Regions from separate parts of the Paenibacillus sp. G2S3 genome, predicted to be linked through region 1. Evidence: riboswitches for the same ligand, from Rfam matches in the RefSeq annotation. Region 1 holds a riboswitch; the other holds the start of a gene.
What was found. Region 1 has a riboswitch for cyclic di-GMP ahead of QNH28_RS03185 (transglutaminase-like domain-containing protein). Riboswitches for the same ligand answer to the same signal wherever they lie in the genome.
Positions count from the first base shown of each region.

Region 2: linked by a shared signal. The riboswitch ahead of QNH28_RS20555 (thiamine pyrophosphate-binding protein) and the one ahead of QNH28_RS03185 (transglutaminase-like domain-containing protein) in region 1 are both predicted to bind cyclic di-GMP.

Region 1 is NZ_CP126095.1:706,362-711,851, forward strand. Features, by position in the region: gene QNH28_RS03170 (glycosyltransferase family 2 protein) at 1-312, shown strand, start outside; gene QNH28_RS03175 (GtrA family protein) at 302-706, shown strand; gene QNH28_RS03180 (class D sortase) at 741-1,391, shown strand; cyclic di-GMP riboswitch class I at 1,516-1,596, shown strand; cyclic di-GMP riboswitch class I at 1,670-1,750, shown strand; gene QNH28_RS03185 (transglutaminase-like domain-containing protein) at 1,764-2,573, shown strand; rRNA gene QNH28_RS03190 (16S ribosomal RNA) at 2,945-4,501, shown strand; rRNA gene QNH28_RS03195 (23S ribosomal RNA) at 4,736-5,490, shown strand, end outside.
Region 2 is NZ_CP126095.1:4,668,034-4,673,523, forward strand. Features, by position in the region: gene QNH28_RS20540 (SDR family NAD(P)-dependent oxidoreductase) at 1-558, opposite strand, end outside; gene QNH28_RS20545 (helix-turn-helix transcriptional regulator) at 711-1,667, shown strand; gene QNH28_RS20550 (methyl-accepting chemotaxis protein) at 1,790-3,040, shown strand; cyclic di-GMP riboswitch class I at 3,231-3,325, shown strand; gene QNH28_RS20555 (thiamine pyrophosphate-binding protein) at 3,454-5,088, shown strand; gene QNH28_RS20560 (carboxymuconolactone decarboxylase family protein) at 5,105-5,473, shown strand.

The DNA.
Region 1 (5,490 bases):
TCGCATAAGCCACTTAAGATTGCTACGTATGTCGGATTCTTTCTTTCCTTCTCTAGCTTTCTCTATTTATTCTTCGTATTGTTTCAAAGAATCTTCTTCACCTCATGGACGGTTCCAGGCTGGGCTTCCATTGTAGGGGTCAATTTGCTCTTTAACGGTATTGTTCTGATGCTGTTAGGTGTAATCGGAGAGTATATCGGACGGATTTATGACGAGTCTAAGGATAGACCGTTGTATATTGTCAGTGAGACTATAGGATATCGTAACGAAGAAGAAGTAGATCGCCGGAAGGATTACAAAGATGTCAGATAAGAACTTTCGGACTGCATTCATACAGTTTCTCAAATTTAATGCTGTAGGTCTGGTAAATACCCTCATTGATTTCGTAATTTTCACATTACTGAACTCACTTGGGATGGTATATGCGTTAGCACAGGTGATTTCTTATAGTGCAGGAACAGCGAACAGCTTTATTTTGAATAAAAAAGTAACCTTCAAGGATCGTGATCGTGGCAATAAAGAGGGTTTTGATAAGACGCAGTTGTTGAAGTTTATCGTACTGAACCTGGTAGTGCTAGGAATATCGCTGTTGCTAATGCATCTGTTGACTGACAAACTAGGCATTCAAGTGTTGATCTCTAAGGTACTAGTAACGTTTGTGACGGTGATCATTAACTTCTTCGGAAGTCGGAAATGGGTATTCTAAAGTTCAGTAGAACCAATCCACGGAGGTGAAAATCATGCGTAAATTCTCGTATGTGCTCATACTGGCTGGGATCCTTATCATGCTCTATCCAAAAGCTAACGAATGGTATAACGACTGGCAGCAGGATAAGCTATTAGAATCGGCTGAACTGAGGACCAGTGAAAGTACTCCACCACCTGATCTGAAGAGCAGATATGCCGAGGTCACTCAGCTACTAGCGGAGGAATCAGCTCTAGATGCACAAGCACAGCCGCAAGAAACAGAAAAGCCAGAACCGGAAATTGAAGTGGGTGGCAAAGTCATCGCATTAATTCAGATCGATAAGATCGATCTGAAGCTGCCTGTATTAGAAGGGGCTACTAAAGCGAATATGAAGCATGCTGCGGCCCATATGAAAGAAACGACTCCAATTGGAGAAATAGGGAACGCCGCAATAGCTGCACATAGAGCTAGAACTGCGGGCAGATTGTTTAACAGATTGAATGAGGTTGTTATTGGGGATACGATTACGGTAAAGACTAGCGATCAGACTTATAATTACGAGGTTTATGATATTTCTGTTGTACTTCCTAGTGATGTGTCTGTTCTAGACGGGAATAACAAGGATAAAATTCTTACTCTAATTACGTGTGACCCACTAGTAGATCCTACACATCGCTTGATTGTTCATGCCAAACTTTTCTAATAACAGATGAGAAATGACAAGAGAATTTAAATACAGAGAAATAACTATAAAATAATAGCAAATCTAGCAATTTTGTTCTTGTTTAAGAGGATAAATATGGTAGTATAAGACTATAAAAGCTAAACACGATAAACGGCAAACCTATCGAAAGGTAGGGACGCAAAGCTAAAGGGCCTTCCCGAAAGGATGGCAGCCAGTTACCGAATGAAGAGGCTTTTTTTGTTTGTTTTAAATGGATTCTATTAATTTGTCTAGTGAAATTAGGACAGATAGAGCTTATACGATAACGGCAAACCTATCGAAAGGTAGGGACGCAAAGCTAAAGGGCCTTCCCGAAAGGATGGCAGCCAGCTACCGAAAGGGGTTTTATCCGTGAAAAAGGTTTATTTTATGATGGTCGCGCTGTTCGTACTGATTACTGCGGTTCCGGTAAGCACAGCTCAAGCCGCAAGTGTAGATGCGGGCTGGTTGATTACATCGAAAGTGGCTCAAGGTGTTATTGGGATTAACTATGATATTCCGAAAGATAAAAGAATCAAACTCATGATCACTAAAGACAACAGCAGCTATACATATAACTTATATGCTTCTGGACAAGCTGAGGACTTCCCTTTACAACAAGGTAATGGTACTTATAAGGTTTCTGTTCTTGAGAACACAACCGGTAATAAATACAAAGCGTTATATTCCGAAGTAGTAGATGTAACCATGAGTGACTCGAATTCCGTATATTTGGGCTCCGTACAGAATGTGAAATGGAGTTCTTCAGATAAAGCGATCCTTAAGGCCAAAGAGCTTACAAAAGGCAAAACAACAGATGAAGAGAAAGTTAAGGCAATCTATAACTATGTAGTTGCTAATGTACAATACGACTATTCTCTTGCTAATAACGTAACAACTGATTACATTCCGAACATTAACAACACTTTGAATACTAAAAAAGGAATCTGCTATGATTATGCTTCCCTTTTTGCCGCAATGCTGCGTAGTGTAGATGTGCCTGCTAAATTGGTGATGGGAAACACTAGCTACGTTACGCAATACCATGCATGGAATGAAGTATTGATGGATGGAAAATGGGTTACTATTGATACCACGGTGGATGCTTCGGCAGCGAAGAGTAAGAAGGATACGGATTTTATTAAGGCTTCTAGTAAATATACCGCAGCAAAATACTATTAATTTGCATAGCTAGAATCATAACTCTATTAAATAAACAACCAGCTTAATAATTAAGCTGGTTGTTTATTTTTCTATTAGGGGTTGCTTTTCTATGAATAGATAGGTTATTATAGTTAAGCGTTGTTAGACAGCGTACAGGCAATGTTTGAGAGAGTTACATAAACGGCTTTCGAAAAATAAAGCTTGCATTACTGAGAACAACATGATATATTATAAGAGTTGCTGCTGAGACATTAAACGGCGCCAACGAGAACTTGATCTTTGAAAACTGAACAACGAGTGAGTAGGAAATCACGAAAGTGAAATCCAAAATTAGAGAATTAATTTTCTCGTCAGATGTTTCAAAATGAGCATATCGCTCTTTTCAATACTAATTGGAGAGTTTGATCCTGGCTCAGGACGAACGCTGGCGGCGTGCCTAATACATGCAAGTCGAGCGGAGTTACTTTGAAAGCTTGCTTTCAAAGTAACTTAGCGGCGGACGGGTGAGTAACACGTAGGCAACCTGCCCCTTAGACTGGGATAACTACCGGAAACGGTAGCTAATACCGGATAATTTCTTTTTTCTCCTGAAGGAAGAATCAAAGACGGAGCAATCTGTCACTGAGGGATGGGCCTGCGGCGCATTAGCTAGTTGGTGGGGTAACGGCCCACCAAGGCGACGATGCGTAGCCGACCTGAGAGGGTGAACGGCCACACTGGGACTGAGACACGGCCCAGACTCCTACGGGAGGCAGCAGTAGGGAATCTTCCGCAATGGACGAAAGTCTGACGGAGCAACGCCGCGTGAGTGATGAAGGTTTTCGGATCGTAAAGCTCTGTTGCCAGGGAAGAACGTCCGGTAGAGTAACTGCTATCGGAGTGACGGTACCTGAGAAGAAAGCCCCGGCTAACTACGTGCCAGCAGCCGCGGTAATACGTAGGGGCAAGCGTTGTCCGGAATTATTGGGCGTAAAGCGCGCGCAGGCGGTCATTTAAGTCTGGTGTTTAAACCTTGGGCTCAACCTAAGGTCGCACTGGAAACTGGGTGACTTGAGTACAGAAGAGGAAAGTGGAATTCCACGTGTAGCGGTGAAATGCGTAGATATGTGGAGGAACACCAGTGGCGAAGGCGACTTTCTGGGCTGTAACTGACGCTGAGGCGCGAAAGCGTGGGGAGCAAACAGGATTAGATACCCTGGTAGTCCACGCCGTAAACGATGAGTGCTAGGTGTTAGGGGTTTCGATACCCTTGGTGCCGAAGTTAACACAGTAAGCACTCCGCCTGGGGAGTACGGTCGCAAGACTGAAACTCAAAGGAATTGACGGGGACCCGCACAAGCAGTGGAGTATGTGGTTTAATTCGAAGCAACGCGAAGAACCTTACCAGGTCTTGACATCCCTCTGAATCTGCTAGAGATAGCAGCGGCCTTCGGGACAGAGGAGACAGGTGGTGCATGGTTGTCGTCAGCTCGTGTCGTGAGATGTTGGGTTAAGTCCCGCAACGAGCGCAACCCTTAACTTTAGTTGCCAGCAAGTAATGTTGGGCACTCTAGAGTGACTGCCGGTGACAAACCGGAGGAAGGTGGGGATGACGTCAAATCATCATGCCCCTTATGACCTGGGCTACACACGTACTACAATGGCCGGTACAACGGGAAGCGAAGCCGCGAGGTGAAGCCAATCCCATCAAAGCCGGTCTCAGTTCGGATTGCAGGCTGCAACTCGCCTGCATGAAGTCGGAATTGCTAGTAATCGCGGATCAGCATGCCGCGGTGAATACGTTCCCGGGTCTTGTACACACCGCCCGTCACACCACGAGAGTTTACAACACCCGAAGTCGGTGGGGTAACCCGCAAGGGAGCCAGCCGCCGAAGGTGGGGTAGATGATTGGGGTGAAGTCGTAACAAGGTAGCCGTATCGGAAGGTGCGGCTGGATCACCTCCTTTCTATGGAGAATCGTTTCCTGCAATGGAAACATTCAAATCGGAAGTTAAACTTCCAAATCTCAGGTTTAGGCCTGTTACTCACTCGTTGCTCAGTTTTGAGAGTTTAAGCTCTCAAGTAAGACTTGATCCTTGAAAACTGGATACCGAAACGAATTTGCGTTTTAGAACATCTTTTAGCAACTTGTGCAAACAAGTAAATGTTATTAGTGAGATTTTTGTCGAAAGAGAAATCAAGGTTAAGCTAATAAGAGCACACGGAGGATGCCTAGGCGCCAGGAGCCGACGAAGGACGTGGCGAACAACGAAACTGCCTCGGGGAGCTGTAAGCAAGCTTTGATCCGGGGGTGTCCGAATGGGGAAACCCAGCTGTGGTAATTCGCAGTTACTCATTTCTGAATACATAGGAAATGTAGAGGCAGACCAGGGGAACTGAAACATCTAAGTACCCTGAGGAAGAGAAAACAATAGTGATTCCGTCAGTAGCGGCGAGCGAACGCGGAACAGCCTAAACCTAAGAGCTTGCTCTTAGGGGTTGTGGGACGTCTCACATGGAGTTACAAAGGAATATGGTAGGCGAAGAGGTCTGGAAAGGCCCGCGATAGAGGTAAAAGCCCTGTAGCCTAAACTGTGTTCTCTCCGAGACGGATCCCGAGTAGTGCGGGGCACGTGAAACCCCGTATGAATCCAGCAGGACCATCTGCTAAGGCTAAATACTACCTGGCGACCGATAGTGAAACAGTACCGTGAGGGAAAGGTGAAAAGCACCCCGGAAGGGGAGTGAAATAGAACCTGAAACCGTGTGCTTACAAAAAGTCAGAGCCCTATTCATGGGTGATGGCGTGCCTTTTGTAGAATGAACCGGCGAGTTACGTTTAACATGCAAGGTTAAGCCGAGAAGGTGGAGCCGCAGCGAAAGCGAGTCTGAATAGGGCGATTTAGTATGTGGACGTAGACCCGAAACCGTGTGATCTACCCCTGTCCAGGGTGAA
Region 2 (5,490 bases), 2.7 Mb from region 1:
GGCCATACGTAATAGTGTATTTTTTGAAAGATCATAGTAAAAGTTGCCTAAATATTTATAATGATCCCAGAAGGTTGTATGGATAATTAGACCATCATTTTTTGCCTTGCGCATGAGGGGAATTGCGTAATAATTCGTGATCAACTGTGCTCTCACACCGGCATTAAACATATTGTCCCAATGAGCTGTAGGCAACTCCCAAAAAGGCTTCTGCTCGACAGCTAGATCGTTACCTCCCCATACGTTATTCACTAAGATATCGAGTCGCCCCTGCTCTTCAGCGATCTGACGAATCACTGCTTCTGTTTCCTGATCCTTCGTATGGTCACATCGTATTACCGCACCAGAACCTCCACGCTCTTTTATTTCTCTAAGTACGCTATCTATACTCCCCTTAATATGTTCTGTGGTGGAGACATCTGTGGTTCTCCCTGTAATATAGACAAAAGCACCTCTTCTTGCTAATTCTAAAGCGATCCCCTTGCCAGCACCTCTGCTGCTCCCGGTAACCAGTGCGACTTTCCCTTTCAATGTCATATCCTTCAACCCTTTCCACATGAATTCAGATTTCAGTATTCTGTGATCATTCCTTACGTTTTATAAGTATATCGTTTATATATGACATCAACTGACATATATAATATAATCATGATTTAGAAATGATTAGTGGGGATCGTACAATAATTAATACGAGGAGAAATAATAGCCTAATGAGAGCCGACCGTTTGTTATCTATATTGCTTCTGTTGCAAAACCGTGGAAAAATGACTTCTCGCGAACTGGCCGAAACACTCGAAGTGTCAGAACGAACTGTGTTTAGAGATATGGAAGCATTAAGTGCTTCAGGGATACCCATTTTAGCTGAACGCGGGCGTGAAGGTGGCTGGATGCTTACAGAAGGGTACCGTACCTCCCTAACGGGCATGAAGCCACAAGAGATTGGTTCGCTGCTTCTGTCCGCTGACTCCTCAATAATGAAGGATCTGGGAATACAGGATGACTTCTCTTCAGCTGTTCTCAAACTGGAGGCGGCTTCCTCACATCGAACTAGCAACCCAGCAAATTACCTTAGCGAGCGCATTCATATTGACGGTGCCAGTTGGCATCCTTCCGATGAGACATATCCATTCCTTTCTGTCCTGCAGGGAGCTCTTTGGGATGACCGCAAAGTAAAAATCACTTATCTTAGGAACGACGAGACTAAGGTCCGTATGATTGAACCTCTTGGATTAGTTGCAAAACGAGGAGTATGGTATGTTGTGGCCAAAAGCGAGAATGAGCTACGGACCTTTCGTGTGTCCAGATTAGTTAACGTTGAGGAAACCCATGAATGGTTCAACAGGCCTAACAATTTTGATTTAAAGCGTTACTGGGAAGAGTCCACCACGGCCTTTAAAGCAGCGCTGCCAAAGTACCCGGCAAAACTAAGGGTTAGAGCTTCTGTGTTAAAAGAATTGCAGCGGGAAAGATTTGTCACTCTCCATTTGCTAGAACCATCTAGAGATGCAGAGTGGGTGAACGTAGATGCTGAATTTAATACGATCGAATCGGCCTGCCGAATCACCCTATCCTTTAGTCCCTCAGTTATTGTTCTTGCACCACAAGAACTTTTAGAGATGGTAAGGTCTGCTATCGCAACAATTCACGCTATATATGAGGATTTTTGACAATAATTCTAAAGAACTACTATTTAATGATGATTTATGTCAGTTCTTACTATAGACCAATCACCTTTAAATCCCATATAATAACACCAATACATAATATTAATAAGGAGGACATTATACCAATGAACTGGATGCATAAACTTCCGTTAAAACAAAGAATTGTTGCCGGATGTTACCTCGTTGCCGCATTATTTGCTATTCCTGTTTTAGTTACTTTTATGATCTTAGGCAACATTATTTTGGGTATTGTTCTAGTAGTTGTTCTAGCTGCCTTAACTTTTCCCGTTGCCCGCTTTATCGAGAGAACGCTTACATCTTCTTTTGATGACATCGCGAATGTGTCTCATAGTATTTCAAAAGGGGATTTTACTAGTAGGGCCGATGAGAACGGGTCTATGGGGGATGTAAGTCGTTCCTTTAATACTATGATTGACAAGCTCAAGAAGATTCTGACAGAAGCTTCGCAAATTACTCGCCAAGTCATGGATGCAAGCCGCGGAATCGAAGATAAGAATCAGAATTTGAAAATTGTCATGGCACAGGTAGCCTCTTCATCCAACGAGCTAGCTCTGGGTGCAAATGAAATATCTACAGATATCGCTGAAATGACAGAATCTATTAAAGATATTGAGAATAAGGTATCCAATTATACGAACTCAACGAAAGAAATGAACAGACGTTCAATACATACATTAGAACTAGTTGAACAAGGACGACAATCCGTTGATACTCAAGCTGAAGGCATGCGTAAAAATATTCAGGCTACTCAAAAAGTAGCGGATACTATCGAAGCCCTTTCTCATAACGCTCGAGGAATTACGATGATCACCAAAACCATCACAGAGATCGCAGAGCAGACCAACCTCTTATCGCTGAATGCTTCCATCGAAGCAGCACGTGCCGGAGAACATGGTCGAGGATTTGCTGTAGTCGCACAGGAGGTTCGTAAGCTTGCTGAGGAATCAACGGCTTCAACGAAGGAAGTCTTCGGTTTAGTTCGGAGCATTGAAACTGATATTAAACAAGCGATTGACAATATCGCTATCAACGAAGAAGTCGTACAGGTACAGAATGAGATGATCACTCAATCTGCTCATATCTTTGCTCAAATTGTGCAAAGTGTGCAATATATTACTGAACAGATTTCTTCCTTCTCTTCTGAAAGTGATCTGATGTTAGAAAGTGCCTTGAAAATTTCAAGTGCAATAGAGAATATCTCTGCGATCACGCAGCAAACCGCTGCCGGCACCGAAGAAGTATCGGCCGCTATGAATGAACAAATTAATGCCCTGCAGTCCGTCGCAGAAGAAACTGAGAAAATGACTCAGGCTGTATTCAATCTACAGAAAACGATCCACATTTTCAAATTTTAAGTAAATAACAAATCGTATAAACAAATCCAAAAACTGCCCCTAAGTTTTTTCTTAGGAGCAGTTTTTTTATATTTATTATTTCATAGGTTGGACAAGAATTTCGTCAAAATTCGAGTTAATTTGCAAGAATATATTGACAAAGTATCTCTAGGAATATATTGTAAAGGAAAATTCTTCTTATAAATTTTAAAATTAATATTGGCAAAATCTTCGAAAGAGGATGACGCAAAACCATGGATCTACAGCCTCATTTTAATCTGAGGCCATGACAGCCAGGTTGCTGAAAACCAAGACGACTGGACTATTGTTCAGTCTCTATGGCGATTTATGCTTCCAACCTGTGCCCTATTTCAGAGCACAGGTTTTCTAATGTTTAATTTCAAAATAACAATCAACTTGTGAGGTGTATTTTTTTGAAGACAGTCGCAGATTACATGTCGGAAGCACTACGGAACCTAGGTGTTACCCATTCCTTTGGTATTATTGGCAAATCCATTTGTCCTATCGTTCTTAAAATGGTAGATTACGGTATTGAATTTATTCCTGGGAGACATGAGTCCAGTTCCGGCTTCGAAGCAGCTGGGTATGCGCTGAAAACTGGAAAACTAGGTGTAGCATTTGGTACTTCAGGTCCTGGTGGAACAAACCTATTAACTGCAGCAGCACATGCTAAGGCTAACAACCTACCTGTCCTATTTATTACTGGCCATCAATCTATCAAAGAGCTTGGTATTCCCCAATGTCAGGACTCTACCTCTTTTCTAGCTGATTTAGCTGATATGTTTAGACCTGCCACCTTATATAGCAAGCTTATTGAACGTGGAGATCACTTTAGCACAATCTTTAATCATGCCATATCCATTGCTTTGAGCGGTAATCGTGGTCCAGTTCACCTTTGTATTCCCTTTGATGTGCAAACGGAATTGCTAGAGGAATGTAATATTGTAATCCCTGAACGCGAATCACTTGTTAGCCACGCTAATATCGACCGTGTACTTGATGCTATAAATAACTCAAAGAATCCAATCATTATCGCTGGTAAAGGCGTTAACCGTTCAGGAGCACATAGTGAGCTAATTCAATTAGCGGAAACATTTAATATTCCTGTAGTTACATCTCCAGGTGGTAAAGGGGCTATAACTTGGGATCATCCACTCTATCACGGTCCAATTGGAGTAGGCGGTTGTTCCCATGGGGATGACTTGCTGAATCAAAGTGATCTATTTATCGTTCTCGGCTCACGTTTAAGTGATATGACTATTTGTAATCTTAAAAGGGAAAATCATCCTGCAACATTAATTCAGTTTGATAGCGATCCGACTTTTGTCGGAAAAATATTGTTCTCTAAAACGATTCCTGTGACTGGAGATCTACGCGACAATCTAGTTTGCTATCTTAATAACATTGACACGAACAACATCACAAAACGCGAAGCACCAACAAATCCCGGTTATACCGAAGAGCTTCCGATTTTACCAAACCTTTCACTTGCATCGGTCTTGAGTACGATGAGTGATTTGATTCCCTATAACAGCACAGTCTTTGTTGATGATGGTAGCCACGGTTTCCATGCTGCCAAATGGTACAAGGTTAAGAAACCTGGCAGTTTTGTTTTCGATGCTTACTTTGCTTGTATGGGTAATTCCATCGGGATGGCGATTGGTGCAAAGGTTGCTGCTCCAGAAGAAACGATCTTCTGTATTACAGGAGACGGCTGCTTTATGATGCTAGGGGCAGAGATTAACGCTGCTGTCTGCAAGAATATTCCTGTCATATTCATTGTTGTTAATAATAAACAGCTAGATATGGCTCTAAAAGGTATGGAAAAAACTACAGGACGTATTGACGGAACGATCTACGAAGTCCCTATGGACGCTGCGAAATTCGCAGAATCACTAGGTGCTACGGGTTACAAATGTGAGACAGCGGAGGAGTTCGAAACAGCCATCAAGGACGCTGTTGCAATCAACCGTGTTGCCGTCATTGAACTGTTAACAGACCGTGATGAGGTCCCTCCGACTGCTCACCGTACTTTAAACCTAAATTAGGAGGTCACTATTCACTATGAAAGAAAATGTAAACAGTGGTCTTAACCACTTCACGAATCTCTCAGGAGATTACGGCGCTAAAGCACTGGCTCCGATTAAAGAACATTTCCCTGACTTGGCTGAATTTATTATGGGGAATGCCTACGGCGATATTTTTCAACGCAACACAATCGAAGCTGACTGGAAGGAAATCGCAGTTATCTCTGCTCTGATTGCGATGGGTCAGTTTGATCAATTGGGTGTTCATTATGTTATGGCTCTTCGTGTGGGAGTTACTGTAGAACAACTCAAAGGTATTCTATTACACTTAGTACCCGCTATAGGGGCACCTAGAATCATCACGGCTTTTAATATTCTTCTTGAAACGATAGAAGAAATAAAGTAATTAATAATCCGACATAA